2 regions of the Shouchella sp. JSM 1781072 genome follow, and region 1 is predicted to be linked to the other one. Evidence: riboswitches for the same ligand, from Rfam matches in the RefSeq annotation. Region 1 holds a riboswitch; the other holds the start of a gene.
What was found. A riboswitch is a leader RNA that binds a small molecule or an ion and turns the genes downstream of it on or off. The one in region 1 is predicted to bind S-adenosylmethionine.

Region 1 (8,976 bases):
TCAAAGCGACGATGTTTTTGTCTTTGGATCGATTCTTGTTTTGTCTTCGTTTTTCTCGTCGCTAAATCAGCCATTGCGTACACACCACGATTAAGTGCTGGATTTCGTTTTCCTTCACGCACACGTTTTTCACGGTGCTTCTTTGCTTTGGATTTACTCATTATGAATCACTCCTCTATCCCTATTTTAACATAGAAGAGCTTTATGGAATGAGCATGTTCACAAAGCTGACCGTATAGCGAAATACTTCTTCTTTTTCAGGTTCATTATAAAGCTCGTGGTACAAGCCGTTCCATTCTTTAAGCATCTTATGACTCACATCAAGATGATTAAACCACGTCAGTGCTGCTCGACTATCAACAACATAATCTTCGCCAGCTACCATTAATAAAATCGGGATATTCGGCATTTTTTCAGGATACCGTCGCGTTGTTAGCATCGCCTTGCTTAACTCGTGATACCAGCGCGCTGAAACCTTTGTCACACGTAAAGGGTCTTTTGTATACGCTTCTCGTACCAACTCACTCCTCGTTGTCAGCTCCGGTTTCAACCCAGACTGCATACTGAACGTTGGCGCCACATGGTTCAACACTTTTGCCGCAGCTTTTTTTGGCGGTGACACACGCATAGTTAACTGAAGGCATGGAGCAGAAAGGACGACTGCTTCAATAAATGAATTATCGCGTTCTATTAACGTTCTTATGGCAATTAAGCCACCCATACTATGGCCAACTAGTACAATCGGTAGTTGTTTGGAACGAGCTTGCTTGAGCCAGCGATCTACGGTTTTTATGTATTGTTTAAAGGAATCGATGTGCCCACGCTTCCCTCTTGATTCTCCTTGCCCTGGTAAATCTCCTATTAAGCAGTCAAAGCCGTGTAAGTTCCATTTCTCCACTAACCAATTGTAGCGACCACTGTGCTCACCAGCTCCATGAACGATAACCGCTACACCTCGTGCTTCTGGGACTTCAAAATAACGCACGACATCTCCTCCTTACCTAGCTATTTTTATATTCGTACGATAAAATTAGTATAGCTGATTTTAACCTGATTGGGAAAGGAGATGTTCGGATGATTTTACCATACTATGATAAAAAACCGGCTATAGATTCATCTGTTTATGTTGCAAGTAACGCTGTTATTTCTGGAGATGTGGAGATTGGGGAACAATCGAGCGTCTGGTTCCATACTGTCATTCGCGGTGATGTTGCACCGACTCGAATTGGGAAACGAGTCAATATTCAAGATCAGTCCATGCTTCATCAAAGCCCAAACCGTACCCTCGTCATTGAAGATGATGTGACCATTGGTCATCAAGTGATGTTACACAGTGCCATTATCCGTAAAAATGCGTTAATTGGCATGGGGTCCACCATTCTTGATGGAGCCGAAATTGGAGAAGGTGCTTTTATTGGTGCAGGAAGCCTTGTGCCTCCAGGAAAAACAATTCCTCCCCATACGCTTGCATTAGGGCGCCCAGCAAAAGTTGTGCGTGACTTAACAGATGCCGATGAAAAAGAAATGGAGCGCGTGCGCACCGAATATGTGGAGAGAGGTCAATACTACAAAAGCATTGACATGTAAATGACAACACAGAAGGTATGATGATAAAATCAAAGGAAAACGTGCATTCCCATGACAGCTCCTATTGTACCGGAACAAAAATTGTTGCTGATGGCGGCGTCACGATCGGAAATGCTTTATAAGATAAAAGAAGAGCCCGAATTTTTTCCAGGCTCTTCTTTTCTATATTTAAGCTTCTGCTTTTAATGCATCTGCTTTATCTGTTTTTTCCCAAGGAAGTTGAACATCTTCACGACCGAAATGACCGTAAGCAGCAGTTTGCTTATAAATCGGACGACGAAGGTCGAGCATTTTAATAATGCCAGCAGGACGAAGATCAAAGTGCTTTCTCACAAGTGTAACAAGGGTTTCTTCATCCGCTTTTCCAGTTCCAAAAGTATTAATCGAGATGGAAACAGGTTGAGCGACACCAATTGCATACGCAAGCTGAACTTCACAAGATTCTGCAAGACCAGCAGCGACTATGTTTTTCGCTACATAGCGAGCCGCATATGCACCTGAGCGGTCTACTTTTGTTGCATCTTTTCCTGAGAATGCGCCGCCACCGTGACGTGCGTAACCACCATACGTATCAACAATAATTTTTCTTCCTGTTAATCCAGCATCCCCTTGAGGACCGCCGATTACGAAACGACCAGTTGGATTAATAAAGAACTTTGTGTTTTTGTCCATTAGTTCAGCAGGTACAACAGCTTCAATCACGTGCTTCTTGATATCCGCTTGAATTTGCTCAAGCGTAATGTCAGGTGCATGCTGTGTTGAAATGACAACTGTATCGACACGAACAGGCTTATCGTTGTCATCATATTCAATTGTTACCTGCGTCTTACCGTCCGGACGTAAGTAGTCAAGCGTCTCGTTTTTACGTACTTCGCTTAAACGGAATGCTAGTTTATGACTTAATGAAATCGGAAGCGGCATAAGCTCCTTCGTTTCATTTGAAGCAAATCCAAACATTAGCCCTTGGTCACCTGCACCAATTGCTTCAATTTCTTCATCTGTCATTTGCCCTTCTCTTGCTTCTAATGCTTGGTCCACTCCTTGAGCGATATCGGCAGACTGCTCATCAATGGATGTAATAACTGCACAAGTCTCGGCATCAAAGCCGTACTTTGCTCGTGTATAGCCAATCCCTTTAATCGTTTCACGAACGACACTTGGAATATCTACATAGGTGCTTGTCGTAATCTCTCCGGCTACGAGTACCATTCCTGTTGTAACAGATGTTTCACACGCCACACGTGCATTCGGATCTCTCTTTAAAATCTCATCTAGAATCGCATCTGAAATTTGGTCACAAATTTTATCTGGATGACCTTCCGTAACCGATTCTGATGTGAATAAGTGCTTTCCTCTTTTTTCAGACATATTAATTCCTCCTATTCCATACTTTCGCTCGGAATGCATGTTGTATTCTAAAACGAACGATCAGAGCTGACTTTGGTAAGTAGGCTAAAGGCATCTTATGCCCACGGACACACAACCGTAACTTATCCGTATCATTTTTTATCTTCTCTTTATATGTTGTCACATACAAAATGAAAAAACTCTTTTCCACATGAGAAAAGAGCTGACTTGTTTATCGATCGCCTCTTATCTCCCAGAACATAATTGTTCTGCAGGTTAGCACCTTTTCACTAACGTGATGGTTGCTGGGTTTCAAAGGGCCTGTCCCTCCACCTTCTCTTGATAAAAGCGTGATGTTATCTGTTTTAAAAAGCAGTATAACTTTAACTTGTGACGATGAATGCTCGCCATCTTTTTCGAGCTATTTCTACAGCGAGTCTGTAAGAAATTTGTCGTTTTTTCAATGGATTTCGCAGGCACTGTCATAAGTTTGCGCTTTGTTCGTTTTCGCACATTAGCATAACATAATTTCTTCTACTTTGAAAGGATAAAGAAGAGTCTTTGCTTTATCTCTTTTAAGTAGAAATAAAATCGTGTATGATTGATCACTGAAAAAACATTAACTATTCAGAATTAGAGGTGTTTTATGTCTACTAAAACAAAAGCCATTCTATTAATCGTTTTTGGAGTTGCGTTTGGAACGCTCACTTATCTAAGCTTCATGTATCTATTTTTACCAAATATGCTTGGATGAAGTCACCAAAGGAGACACGGGGAGAGTCAAATGACAAGCGAAAGTTTTATGGTATGAATACAATAGCGATATGAGTGAAGTTTTACTCCGGCTATCCCTTCTCTAATTAACCTTATAAAAAACACATATACTGTGATTGCATTTTTTTCAAAACATCTTTCACTTTAGTATGGACTAATAAATATAATGTGTTATACTATTACCACGAACACCGACCATAAAGGAGCCGATTATGAAAATATTAAATGGATCAACACAATTAGAGCAGCTACTTTCAAGTCCTAAGACGGTTCACCAACTTTCTGTTCCCTCTTTAGTTGAGCGAGCGTTAATGAATCAAGAAGGTGAATTAACAGACACTGGCGCGCTTTCTGTACAAACAGGGAAGTATACTGGTCGCTCACCCAAAGATAAATTTATTGTAGATGAGCCAAGTGTTCGTAATACGATTGATTGGGGACCAGTCAATCAACCAATTTCACAAAACACATTTAAAGCGCTTTATGAAAAAGTGTTATACTATTTGCAGCAGAAAGAAGTTCGCTATGCGTCGAATGGCTTTGTTGGCGCAGACCCAAATTATCAATTGCCGATCACATACATTAATGAATTTGCATGGCACCACCTTTTTGCTCGTCAACTTTTTATTCGCGAAGGGCAATCAACAAAAACCAATCAAGAACCATTTACCATTGTCAGTGCGCCAACATTTAAAGCAGACCCTGCTGTTGATGGCACCAATTCTGAAGCGTTTGTCATGATCTCATTTGAAGAACGCGTTGTGTTAATTGGTGGAACCGAATATGCAGGCGAAATGAAAAAATCAATGTTTTCGGTTATGAATTATTTAATGCCTGACGAAAATGTATTGCCGATGCACTGTTCAGCAAATACAAACGAAAATGGTGAAACCGCTCTATTTTTCGGCTTGTCTGGAACAGGAAAAACAACGCTATCTGCCTCTAACCACCGTTCGCTCATTGGAGATGACGAACATGGTTGGACCGAAACTGGAATCTTTAATATTGAAGGCGGTTGCTACGCGAAATGTATTAACCTTTCACAAGAGCAAGAGCCACAAATTTGGAATGCGATTTCATTTGGGTCAGTTCTTGAAAATGTTGCCGTTGAAGAAGGAAAAGCGAATTACGATGATTCTTCATTAACTGAAAATACAAGAGCGGCTTATCCGATTGAAGCCATTCCGAATGCACTAAAACCAAGCGTTGCAGGAAGCCCTACTGCAATCGTCTTTTTAACTGCTGATGCTTTTGGGGTTCTTCCACCAATTAGCAAATTGACAAAAGAACAGGCTATGTACCACTTTTTATCTGGCTATACGAGCAAGCTTGCTGGAACAGAAAGAGGCATTACGCAACCAGAAGCGACATTCTCAACATGTTTTGGAGCGCCTTTCCTTCCAAGAAAACCAGAAACCTATGCTGCAATGCTTGGAGAAAAAATCGAAGCCAACGATGTGGATGTGTTCTTAGTTAATACAGGTTGGACCGGCGGCAGCTACGGTACTGGAAGCAGAATGAAGCTCAGATATACGAGAGCAATGGTTGAAGCGGCTCTTCAAGGCGAGTTGAATCAAGCTGAGACAGAAACAGACCCTATTTTTGATCTTCATATGCCAACTCGTTGCCCTGGTGTTCCTGATGAATTAATGAACCCACGCAACGCTTGGGCAGATAAAGATGCCTATGATCAAACAGCAAAATCATTAGCGAATCAATTTGCAGACAACTTCTCTCGTTTTTCTTCTGCAAAAGAAAGCATCCAGCAAGCTGGCCCAACTCGTACAAACTAAACAGAAAAAAAGCGTACGTGATACCGTTATCACGTACGCTTTTTTTGTTGTTTCATCCAGCTAGCTGCTTTTTTTAAAATATCAGCCTGCTCCATTGGCGGAAAATGATGTCGGTAATCTGGAAAGATCCACGTTTCCACTCGATGTTGGTTTTTATCTGGAATATGATCCAGTAGCTGATACACGTGTTCAGCCGAGACATGTTCATCTTTTTCTCCGTGTATCACAAGAAGCTGCGGCTGAAATTCACTCATACTCTTAAGAGGCGTCCGCTCTTCATAACGCTCTGGATATTTCCAAGGTGTTCCGCCAATCACTCGTTTCATCATCTTTCGTAAGTCCACGCGTTCTTCATACGTAAGCACCATATCTGTTACGCCATTCCAACATGTAACGGAGCGAGATTGCGGACGATAAATCCCTGTCCATAATGCCATAATACCGCCTCGGGAAAAGCCGACAATATGAATGCCTTTCGCCTCATCAACTTGTTCATGCTGCTCCAATAGATCAAATCCGTTAATCGCATCAAAACGATCATTGCCACAAAAATCTTCTCGCCCCTCTCCACCGCGATTTCCGCGATAGTAAGGCGCAAACACAACAAATCCCTCACTTGCCCACTGGATAATTCGTTGTGGTCGAACCATACCAACGGTTTTAATACCACCACGTAAATAAAGTAAGCCAGGTAACGAATGGTGACCGATCGGTTCTGCCATCAAGCCGATCACCTTTAGTCCTTCGCTTATGTACGTCACTTCATACAAATGAATACGTATACTCGGTGAGGGCACTCTTACTTTTTCAATAATCATAAAACCCTCCTCTTAGGCATACACCCTTTTCTCTCGCTATGCATAGTGTAGCAATAAAGTCATTTTCCCATTCGGTCGTTAAAAAAAACATAGAAGGAGTGATAAAACATGAAACGCCTGCTAGCTTTATTCACCATTACCTCTTCTATTGCACTGATGGTTGGCTGTCAAACCAATGATCGTGCTGATAAATTAGAAGTTGCTGAAGTGACCCGTTCTGTTTTTTATGCACCATTATACATTGCCCTTTCAGAAGGCTACTTTGAAGAAGAAAATCTCGAAATTGATTTAACCACGACTTGGGGTGGCGATAAAACAATGACTGCTTTGCTTTCTGATGGAGCAGATATTGCTTTAGTAGGATCGGAAACATCGATTTATGTTGCTGGTCAAGAAGCGACAGATCCCGCAATTAATTTTGCAGCGTTAACCCAAACAGACGGCACATTTCTTGTTGCTCGTGAAGACATCTCATCTTTTGATTGGAGTGATTTAAACGGCACTACGTTTCTAGGGCAAAGAAAAGGTGGGATGCCGCAAATGGTAGGAGAATATGTATTAAAGCAACATGATATTGATCCACAAAATGATTTAACCCTACTTCAAAATGTTGATTTTGGAAATATACCGAGTGCATTTGCTTCAGGCACCGGCGATTATGTACAGTTATTTGAACCACAAGCATCTACATTCGAAAAAGAAGGACTCGGTCACGTTATTGCATCGTTTGGCGCAGAATCTGGAGAAGTCCCTTATACGTCATTTATGGCAAAACGAAGCATGATTGAAAAAGATGAGGATGCGCTCACTCGTTTTTCTAAAGCCATTTATAAAGGGCAGCAGTTTGTTGAAACCGAAGATTCAGCGTTAATTGCAGAATCCATTCATAGCTATTTTGAAGATACAGACGTGGATATTTTAGCAAATGCCATTGACCGCTATAAAGAACAAGGGTCATATGCAACAGATCCGCTTTTATCAGAAGATGCATGGAACACGCTACTTGAGATTATGGATGAAGCTGGTGAACTTCCAGATCACATTCCATTTGAAGAATTAGTCAATACAACCATTGCAGCGGAAGCGATGGAATGAAGGAGGCCAACGATGTCAAACGTATCGATTGATTCATTATCGTTAACATACGTCAATGAATCTGGGGCTTTTCCTGCTCTCCAAAATGTTTCACTTTCCATTGAAGAAGGCGAGTTTGTTTCATTTATTGGTCCAAGTGGATGTGGAAAAACAACGCTACTTTCGATCATTGCCGGACTACTTGAACAAACGAGCGGATCGATTTTTACAAAAAACAAAGAATCCATCGGCTATATGCTTCAGCACGATTACCTTTTTCCTTGGCTATCCATTGAAAAAAACATCACCCTAGGTCAACGAATTAAAGGGACTGATAATGAAATCGCGCATCGTAAAGCATTAAAGTGGCTTGAACGCTTTGGCTTAACAGATAAAAAAAACGACCTTCCTCAAGCATTATCTGGGGGAATGAGGCAGCGTGTGGCGCTAATTCGAACGCTCGCTACCGATCCGTCTCTTATGTTGCTTGATGAACCGTTTTCCGCCTTAGATCAACAAACAAAGTTAAAACTTGAAGATCTCGTTTCTGCTACGTTAAAAGCAGAACAAAAAACAGCGATTCTTGTCACCCATGATATTAGTGAAGCCATTGCCATGAGTGATCGAGTCATTCTTTTTTCGCCGCGTCCTGGAAAAGTCGCTCAAATCTTTACTATACCACAGTCTATTCGTGACTGTACGCCGTTTGAAAGTCGTCAGCACAAAGATTTCCAAGACCAGTTCCAATTAATATGGAAGGAGCTGGATCGATTTGAATCCTAATGAACTTCACAACCATTTCTTACTCGCAAAAAAGAAAGAAAAGCGTTTCGTTCGGTTCACGCAAGTAAGCATAATCGTGCTTATTATTGTGGCTTGGGAGCTTGCTTCACGCTTTGCGCTTATTGATCCGTTACTGTTCAGTATGCCTTCTCGAATCGTCACGTTGCTTTATGAGCACATTACCGCAGGAACACTATGGCTGCATGCTTCTGTGACCATGTTTGAAACAATTTTAGGTTTCTTACTTGGTACGGTTATTGGAACACTCTTGGCTGCATTACTATGGTGGTCGAAAATTCTTTCAAAAATTTTAGATCCTTTTTTAGTGATTATGAACTCAATGCCTAAAGTAGCGATTGGGCCCATTTTAATTGTAGGAATTGGCCCGAATATGGGTTCCATTATTGCAATGGGCATGCTTGTGTCTGTCATCATTACAACAATGGTTGTTCATACGGCATTTAAAGAAGTGGATCAAAATTATATAAAAGTCCTTCAAACATTTTCAGCTTCAAAGCGACAAATTTTCACGAATGTTATTTATCCTGCTTCCATCCCCGTTATTATCTCAACTCTTAAAATGAATGTGGGGCTAGCATGGGTTGGTGTAATCGTCGGAGAATTTCTCGTCTCCAAGCAAGGATTAGGTTATTTGATTATTTATGGTTTCCAAGTATTTAATTTCAATCTTGTGTTTATGAGTTTATTGGTCATTGCGATACTCGCGACACTCATGTATCTTTTTGTAGAATATATCGAAAAAAAACTTACGAAGTACAGCATATAGCGCCCGATTAGGG
Region 2 (8,976 bases), 720 kb from region 1:
TTGTTCTTCATAAGTCGCAATTAATTCATTAAACGTTGTTCCCCCTGTGACAGAGAGAGATTTTGTTGTAGGTCCCATCGCCCCTGCCACAAAACGAGGTTCTAAATCCGTGTGCCATTTACGTGCCTCTTCTACCGCTAATTCAGCGGCTTTCCGACTGATCTCATAAGCAAGGTGCCCTAGTTCATAGTCATCCAGCACTATACTAGAAGAGCCAAACGAATTTGTGCATATCACATCGGCGCCTGCTTCTAAATACGCTTGATGAATACTGGAAATAATGTCTGGAGCCGTAAGATTTAAATATTCATTGCATCCGTCATAAGCAGCGCCACCGAAATGTGTTTCCTCTAAATTCGCATCTTGAATCATCGTGCCCATTGCACCATCTAAAACGACAATTTTCTTCTTAAGCTGTTCAACAATCTGATTATGTCTCATTGTAACTCCCTTTCTTTATGCAACGGTGCGGTTGTCTGTTCTCGTAAGTATGTGGCCAGTTCAACGGTTAAGTGATAACGCAAAAATGGCGTAATTAAATAAATTCCATTAAAATAAGTTGCAGCCTCTCGAGCTAACGATTTTGCAATCGCAAGTCCTTCTCGTTCCGCTTTAACAACGTCTTCTCCAGCTCGCGCCATTCGTGCTCTCGTCTCATCAGAAAGCGAAATCCCAGGCACTTCATTATGAAGAAACTCTGCATTTCGGCTGCTCGTTAACGGCATAATTCCAACAAAAATGGGAACGTTTAAATGCTTCGTAGCCTCATAAATCTGTTTAAACTGACTTTCATCAAAAATTGGTTGAGTAAGGAAGTAATCGGCTCCCGCTTCAATCTTTTTTTCTAAACGCTTGACGGCTTTGTCAAGATGTTTCACGTTCGGATTAAAAGCTGCTGCTGTCGTGAACGATGTTTTTTTTCCGAGAGACTTACCTGAAAATGAAATCCCTTCATTCATTTGTTTAATGAGCGGCAACAGTTTTGTCGACGATACATCGTAAACAGAAGTCGCTCCAGGAAAATCGCCAATTTTACTCGGATCACCTGTAATGAGCAGCAAATCAGATAACCCAGCTAAATCAAGTCCCATTAAATGAGATTGCAAGCCAATTAAATTTCGGTCACGACACGTTAAGTGGACAAGACTTTGAAGACCCACTTCTTCTTTTACAATCATCGCCAACGTTTGATTATCAACTCTTGGACTTGCTAACGAGTTATCCGCTAATGTCAATGCGTCAATCCCAGCAGCTTTTAACGCTTTTGCCCCTTCAATAAATGTATCAATTGTTAATTTTTTCGGCGGATCAAGTTCAACAATAATGGTTTGTTTTTGCTCCACAACATCTTTAATCGATTGTTTTGTTTCAGACGGAGGAACCAACTCTGTATGTCTTGCATGTTTTCGAATCGTTCGCTTAACAGGCGAGCGCCCACTTGCGGCCTGTTTAATTGCTTCGATGTGGGCTGGCGTCGTGCCACAGCATCCCCCTATCACATGCACCCCTTCATTAATAAATCGTTCTGACATTGATGTGAAATAGTCTGTATTCGACGCATAGACAAAGCGCCCATCTCGATAGCCTGGTAAACTTGCATTTGGATAACAAGCTAACGGTATATCATAAGGTAGTTCAAGCTCCTCAATGGATCGAAGCATATGATAAGGTCCCATGCGGCAATTTAACCCTGTAACATCCGCTCCTGCTTCATACAGTTCTGTTAAACCTTGACTAAGAGGAATGCCTCCTTTTAACACACTAATGTCACCAAGCGATACGTTTGCGATGATCGGCAAATCTGTTTTTTTGCGTGTCGCGACAACCAATTCTTTTATTTCAAAAAAATCATAAAACGTTTCAAACAATAAGCCATCCACACCCGCTTTTAACAGCACATCTACTTGCTGATTTAACGATTGGACGCATTCATTTCGATCGATTTGTTCATATTGAAACCCTTGAATCCCACCGACTGTTCCAACGACAAACGCCTGCTTCTTCTCACTTGTATTCACCGCTTGTTTGGCAAGCTCAACCGCTGCTTCATTTATGGCCTCCATGTCTTCTTGTAGTCCATAACGTGCTAATTTATGGCCGTTTGCTGCATACGTATTCGTTTGAATAACAGTTGCTCCAGCATGTAAATACGCTTGATGAATCGAAATCACTTCGGTTGGTTTAGAAAGATTTAATTCTTCAAAACATAAGTCATAGCCCGCCTCATATAAAACCGTTCCCATTGCGCCATCAGCGACAATAACAGAAGACGTTACAGCCTCTCTCAAGTTCATGGACCTCACCTCCCTTGATTCGTTGCTTGTTCAAATGCTTGTTTTAGATCAGCGATTAAATCTTCGCTATGTTCAATTCCGACCGAAAGCCGTAACAACGTCTGATCGATGCCCTTTTCAATCCGAAGTTCTTCCGGAATATCAGCGTGGGTTTGCGTAGCCGGATACGTCATTAAACTTTCCACTCCTCCTAAGCTTTCTGCAAAAGAAATTAGTTGAAGTGCTTTGAGTATGGGATTTATGTAGGATTCATCAGTCACACGAAATGACAACATGCCACCTTTTCCCGGATATAAAACGTCACGCACGAGAGGCTCTTCCTCTAACATCGAAACGATTTGTTTTGCATTGATTTCATGTTGTTTCATTCGCAGCGCTAATGTTTTCATGCCCCTCATTAATAACCAGGAATCAAATGCACCGAGAATGAAACCTGCTCCATTGTGAAAGTAGCCTAATTGTTCACTCAATTCCGCTGATTTTGCAACAACCAGCCCAGCGACAACGTCATTGTGGCCACCTAAATATTTTGTCGCTGAATGGATGACGATATCTGCTCCATCCACTAATGGCTTTTGTAACAACGGTGTTAAAAACGTATTGTCGACGATAAGGAGTACATTTGCTTTTTTGGCAAGAGTCGCTAGCTCCTGTATGGAGGCTTCTTTCATTAATGGATTTGTAGGTGTTTCCACAAAAATCGCCTTTGTCTCGGCTTTTAATTTACGTTCAACGGCATGTAAATCAGCCATATCTACATAGTCAAAGCGCAGCCCCCACTTTGTCCATCCACCTTCAAACAATCTGTAGGTACCACCGTACAAATCATCTGAACATAAAATATGATCGCCTTGCCCAAAAAGTGAAAACACGAGTTGAATGGCTGACATGCCAGAACTTGTTGCAAACCCTTGGTTTCCATGTTCTAAATTTGCAATGGCTTGTTCGAGCACTTCTCGAGTTGGATTTCCAGTACGAGCATAATCGTACCCTGTAGATTCTTGAATTCCTGCGTGACGATACGCAGTAGAGAAATACACCGGTGCATTAACAGCGCCAGTTGCATCATTTCGACGATTTCCAATTTGCGCTAGGATTGATTCATCATGTGTTGTCATTTTTTATCCCCCTTAAAAACGGTACAATCATAAAAAACCTTTCTTCAAGATGTAAGAAGAAAGGTTGCGAACGATTCTCTTATCTTGCAGATTTCTGCTGGATTTAGCACCTTGCCAATTAAAGCTGGTTGCTGAGACTTCGTCGGGCCATGTCCCTCCGTCTCTCTTGATAAGATCTATTAAGTTTATTTGCTATTGTCACAACTTTAACGCAAAACAAATGATTCTGCAACCCGTAGCATTGAAAATGCATAAAAAAACGCACAGCTTGTCTTACATAGCTGTACGTTTTTCGCACGTTCATGCTTCAGGTGACGCTTCAATAATTAGTTGATCTTCATTTCCACATACACACTGTTTAAAGCCTGTTTCATACTCTCCGTTTTCATTTCGTTTTCCACGTAAAATGTATTTCTCTCCACATAAAGGGCAACGAATGACAATTCGATAACGATTCGCTGTTGTCACGCTATCCTCCTCCTTTAGTTCAGATTGCTCTTTTCATCTTCATCTAGTTTGTTCGCCTTTTTTATTTTCCATATTGCTAATAGCCACAGCGCAATCATAAATGGAATCATTAAATATAAGAAATAATGTCCAAAATCCATTAGAATGTAGTCGTAACTTCCGTGCAAAATCATTGGTAGTACAGCCGCTAAAAAAAGAAATAGTTGTTTTTTTGAAGGATGGTATTTGGCTCTTCCCACGTAGTAACCCATAATTATTCCGTAAACAGCATGAGCCGTTGTCGGTAATAACGTTCTCGGAAGTACGTGATCAAACCCATATGCAATCATATATAAACTATTTTCAACGGAAGCAAAACCAAGAGATAACGCTACGCCAAAAACGATTCCATCAATTGGTTGCTTGAGTTGACCATGTTGATAAGCAAATATGAACAACATCAGCCATTTTAAACCCTCTTCTATCAATCCGTAAAGCAAAAAAGCTTTTAAAAACGAATGAGCTAAGATGGCTTCTTCTGTGAAAGCAAATTGAATGACTGAAATTGGTAAGACGAGCAAGGCGCCAATAATAAAGATTCTTAGGACTAAAAACATGGCACCTCGACTAAAGGAATCGCGTAAATACACATAAGAGAACAATGCCATGGCCGGAGCCAGAGCCGCAAGAATAAAAGAAATCAACGCTTGTCGACCCACTCTCTAAAAGGACGTCCGCTACATAATCCAGTATACGCCTCACATTAATGAGACTCAAGTTTCACCGCTTATGAAAACCCAACGGCAAGATCCTGGTGAGCTGCCGTTAAAACGAGCGCTTTAATTCTTGCTTTTTTACTATCGTAATCAGACCCTAAAATGACGCCAAGTTGTTCTAAGTGGTGTGCACTTCCTTTATAATCATATGTCGGATACACTTTCCCCTCTTCAGATGACGTTGTTAAGATAATAGGCTTCTTCTTTTGCAACGCCTCTTTAATAGGGGCAACTAACTGTGGCGGCACTTGACCTCGACCAACGGCTTCAATAACAAGCCCATCCACAGTATCCAGCATGGCACGTAGCGTTTGTTCAGACATCCCTAAATAAATTTTTGCAATTCCGATCTCAAGAAATGTGGGTTCCTTTACCATATACATTTCCCGTCGGATTGGCTTTTGATACGTAAAAATAACATCATTGTCAATAATCCCTAAATAACCAAATCCAAAAGCATTAAAGCCTTGAATGTTGGACGCATGTTCTTTTTTTACATAACGTGCGGAAAAGATCCGTTCATTGAATACAACCACACACCCTGTACCTTGTAAATCTGGTTCACATGCCGCATATATCGCGTGCCTTAAGTTCATAAATGCGTCACTGCCTGTTTCCTCTGGCCCCCGTTGTGAACCTGTTACAACGACTGGTCTTTCATCTACATTTGTTAAATCTAAATAATAGGCCGTTTCCTCCAATGTATCTGTACCGTGGGTAACAACAACCCCGTTTACATCATTTGCTTGAAAAGCTTTTTTCACTTCATAAGCTAGGGTAGCCCAATCTTCCGGCGTCAAGTGGACGCTTGGTTTCTGCAAAACGGAGCGCACCGTTACATTAATATCCGTTGGTAACCCACATAAATTAGCTAATTCTTCCCCTGTTAATTCGCCAGCAACTAATTTTCCGTTATCACCTGTGGTACTTGCAATCGTTCCACCTGTAGTTAAAAGTACGACGTGCCTCAATGTTTTTCCTCCATTTTCTACTTTTGGTTTATCGTTTCTGCAATGTTTTTTCCGTGTTCTCTGCCATTTTCAATGAAAATTTCGTTTGCATGGTTACCCGCTGCTATGACACCGGCAATATAGACATTCGCAACATTTGTCTCCATTGTTGCTGGATTAAAGGTTGGCCGACCAGACACATCGTCTACTTCGACACCCATGTTTCGTAAAAAAGTATGATCAGGATGATAGCCTGTCATAGCAAAAACAAAATCAGCTTTCGCTTCTGCCTCTTCTCCATTTACTGTATAGTGAACCGCTTCTTCCGTAATTTGATTAATATGCGCGTTAAAAGCAAGGCTAATGCGCTCGTTTTTCACTAAAGAAACGAGTTCAGGTAAAATCCATGGCTTCACGCTAGCAGAATAATCGGAACCTCGATACAGCATGGTAACATGTGCGCCTGCTTTTTCGAGCTCAATGGCAGCATCAACAGCTGAGTTTTTACCGCCGATCACTACTACATGATGATTGAAGTACGGGTGCGCTTCTTTGAAGTAATGCATGACATGGCTGTTTGTTTCACCAGGAATATTCATCAGGTTCGGCGAATCATAATAACCTGTTGCAACCACCACATTTCGCGCCTGGTACGTACGTTTTGATGTTTGCACTTGGAATGTGCTATCAGTCTGCTTATGCACGGCTTGAACTTGTTCATAGGCATGTACATTTATTTGCTTGCGCTCTGTCACCATTCGATAATAGACAAGCGCTTGATTTCGTTTCGGTTTTCGCTCTTCCGTTATAAACGGTACACCACCAATTTCTAGCCGTTCACTCGTGCTAAAAAACGTTTGGTGTGTTGGGTAGCGATAGATTGCATTTACAATATTTTCTTTTTCGATTACAAGTGTCGATAACCCTTTCTCATCACACTCAATTGCGGCAGATAATCCGCACGGCCCTCCACCAATTATGATTACATCATACATCTGTTGATCATCCTCTTCTTCATCCTTATTCATCAGCAAAACCCTTGTGCATAACGCTATACACAAGGGTTTTCTTCAATCGTATATCAAGTTAGACCCAGCCTCGAAAACGAGAAGCTTCTGCCATTCTACGAACACCAACCATATAAGCAGCTAGACGCATGTCCACTTTCCGACGCTTAGCTAATTGATAGATATGGTCAAATGCTTCTACGAGTACAGATTGTAGCTTGCCTTCCACTTCATCCGCAGACCAGTAAAACCCTTGATTATTTTGGACCCACTCAAAATACGAAACGGTTACGCCTCCCGCACTCGCCAATACATCCGGTACGAGCAGAATTCCTCGTTCAGACAAAATCTTTGTCGCTTCTAGTGTTGTCGGTCCATTTGCCGCTTCAACCACGATTGATGCTTTAATGTTCCCTGCATTACGGGCGGTAATTTGATTTTCAATTGCTGCTGGCACTAAAATATCGCAATCCATTTCCAACAACTCTTCATTTGTTATGGTGTCTTTAAAAAGTTTTGTTACCGTTCCAAAACTATCACGTCGATCTAATAAATAGTCAATATCAAGTCCCTCTTCATCGTATAACGCACCGTACGCATCTGCAATACCTACAACTGTTGCGCCTGCGTCGGACATAAATTTCGCCAAGAAACTTCCAGCGTTTCCGAACCCTTGAATGATCACTTTCGCGCCATCCATATCGACGCCTTGTCTTTTCGCTGCCTCATTCACACAAATGGTGACTCCTTTTGCGGTAGCGGATTCTCTGCCATGGGAACCGCCTAAGACGAGTGGTTTTCCTGTAATAAATCCTGGAGAGTCAAATTCACGAATGCGACTATACTCATCAAGCATCCACGCCATTATTTGTGAATTGGTAAACACATCTGGCGCAGGAATATCTTTCGTCGGTCCGACAATTTGACTAATTGCGCGAACATATCCGCGACTTAGTCGCTCGACTTCGCGGAATGACATTGTTCGAGGGTCGCAAATAATGCCCCCTTTTCCACCGCCATATGGAAGATTCACAATCCCCGCTTTAAGACTCATCCAGATCGACAGCGCCTTAACTTCCTTTTCTGTCACATCTGGATGAAACCGCACGCCACCTTTAGTCGGTCCTACAGAATCATTATGTTGTGCACGATAGCCAGTAAAGATTTTCGTTGATCCATCATCCATTCTTACAGGAATTCGAACCGTCATCATTCGCATTGGTTCCTTTAATAATTCGTACATTTCTTCCGGGTAGCCTAATTTACTTAATGCAGTATGTATAATGGATTGAGTTGACGCTAGAACATCATTCGTTCGATTCGCGCTTTCGTCCATTTTTATGTCACCTCACGGAATTATCCTTTTTTCGTTGAACACTTCTTATGATAATGAAACATGACAGGGAATGCCACCCTTATTTTTATCATTTCCCTTTAATACATTGTCTTTTAGCGCCTTACTCCTTCTATGTATTCCACATTCACGCCATTCCAATCGTCTTTTTAAAAATTATTTCTAAACAAAAGCCGCTTCACGAATCAACTCTTCTTACGAGAAAATTGTTTTTACGATTAGTCATTTACCCATTTCAAGTTGAACGACTGTATAATTATGGTCGTTAAGGTCGAATAGTTCTTCAGGAAATTCAGGCTTCATTTTAAAATAAGTAGCTTCCATTTCCCACGTTTCACCATTCATATGGGAAATTTGTTTTAATACAACAAGTGAGTGTTTATCGACCCAAAGTTCGTAATCTAGCTGATCGTGTTGATAAAACTCAATATGAAAAACTTTTCGATTAAGCCATTTGTTCTTTTTACTTGCGACATATTTAATTTCATGAGTGGCTGCAAGAAAGTCAATCTCATTCACTAGATAATTACGCCCTGTTGAAATGTTGCCGTCGCGTTCAAACTGCATCACTTCATTCGTTTCGTAATCAATTTCATAGATACGATGCCCATCATATAGTTCTGTATAGCGTAACGAATCTTTTCTATAATAGTCAATGCGCTGCGTGGTTTCACTCGCTGCAAAAATATGTGTTCTCCATCCTTGACTATCTTCTAATATTAGTTCGAACGGAATAAACTCGCTATCTGTATTAAACGCATCTTCTAAAAGTGTCTGCGCATCCTTTGAAGGAAGCATACAGCCTCCTAGTAATAAGATCGCTGCAGCACTGAAGACCATCAAACAAGTTTTCACGTAATCCCCTCATTTTGTTCGGTATTGACGATTGGAAGTGAAAAGAAAAAAGCACTCCCTTTTCCTAAGACAGAATGAACGCCCATTAAACCGCCGTGCTTTTGAACTAATTCTCGACAAATCGCTAAACCTAAACCTACACCTGTTTCGTTTGATTGATTCCTCGCTTTTTCGA

Region 2: another riboswitch for S-adenosylmethionine. It lies ahead of ACE1TH_RS05370 (methionine biosynthesis PLP-dependent protein); the one in region 1 lies ahead of metK (methionine adenosyltransferase).

What each region holds. Positions count from the first base shown of each region.
Region 1 covers NZ_JBHFQE010000001.1:278,762-287,737, reverse strand. Annotated here, with positions in the region: gene ACE1TH_RS01535 (alpha/beta hydrolase) at 203-985, opposite strand; gene ACE1TH_RS01530 (gamma carbonic anhydrase) at 1,075-1,587, shown strand; gene metK (methionine adenosyltransferase) at 1,756-2,955, opposite strand; SAM riboswitch class I at 3,178-3,283, opposite strand; gene pckA (phosphoenolpyruvate carboxykinase (ATP)) at 3,921-5,501, shown strand; gene ACE1TH_RS01515 (alpha/beta hydrolase family protein) at 5,531-6,319, opposite strand; gene ACE1TH_RS01510 (ABC transporter substrate-binding protein) at 6,428-7,414, shown strand; gene ACE1TH_RS01505 (ABC transporter ATP-binding protein) at 7,427-8,176, shown strand; gene ACE1TH_RS01500 (ABC transporter permease) at 8,166-8,963, shown strand.
Region 2 covers NZ_JBHFQE010000001.1:1,003,301-1,012,276, reverse strand. Annotated here, with positions in the region: gene metH (methionine synthase) at 1-441, opposite strand, end outside; gene ACE1TH_RS05375 (bifunctional homocysteine S-methyltransferase/methylenetetrahydrofolate reductase) at 438-2,294, opposite strand; gene ACE1TH_RS05370 (methionine biosynthesis PLP-dependent protein) at 2,300-3,412, opposite strand; SAM riboswitch class I at 3,489-3,588, opposite strand; gene ACE1TH_RS05365 (hypothetical protein) at 3,713-3,880, opposite strand; gene prsW (glutamic-type intramembrane protease PrsW) at 3,895-4,578, opposite strand; gene ACE1TH_RS05355 (asparaginase) at 4,647-5,606, opposite strand; gene ACE1TH_RS05350 (YpdA family putative bacillithiol disulfide reductase) at 5,624-6,613, opposite strand; gene ACE1TH_RS05345 (Glu/Leu/Phe/Val family dehydrogenase) at 6,672-7,928, opposite strand; gene ACE1TH_RS05340 (LolA family protein) at 8,169-8,801, opposite strand; gene ACE1TH_RS05335 (sensor histidine kinase) at 8,798-8,976, opposite strand, start outside.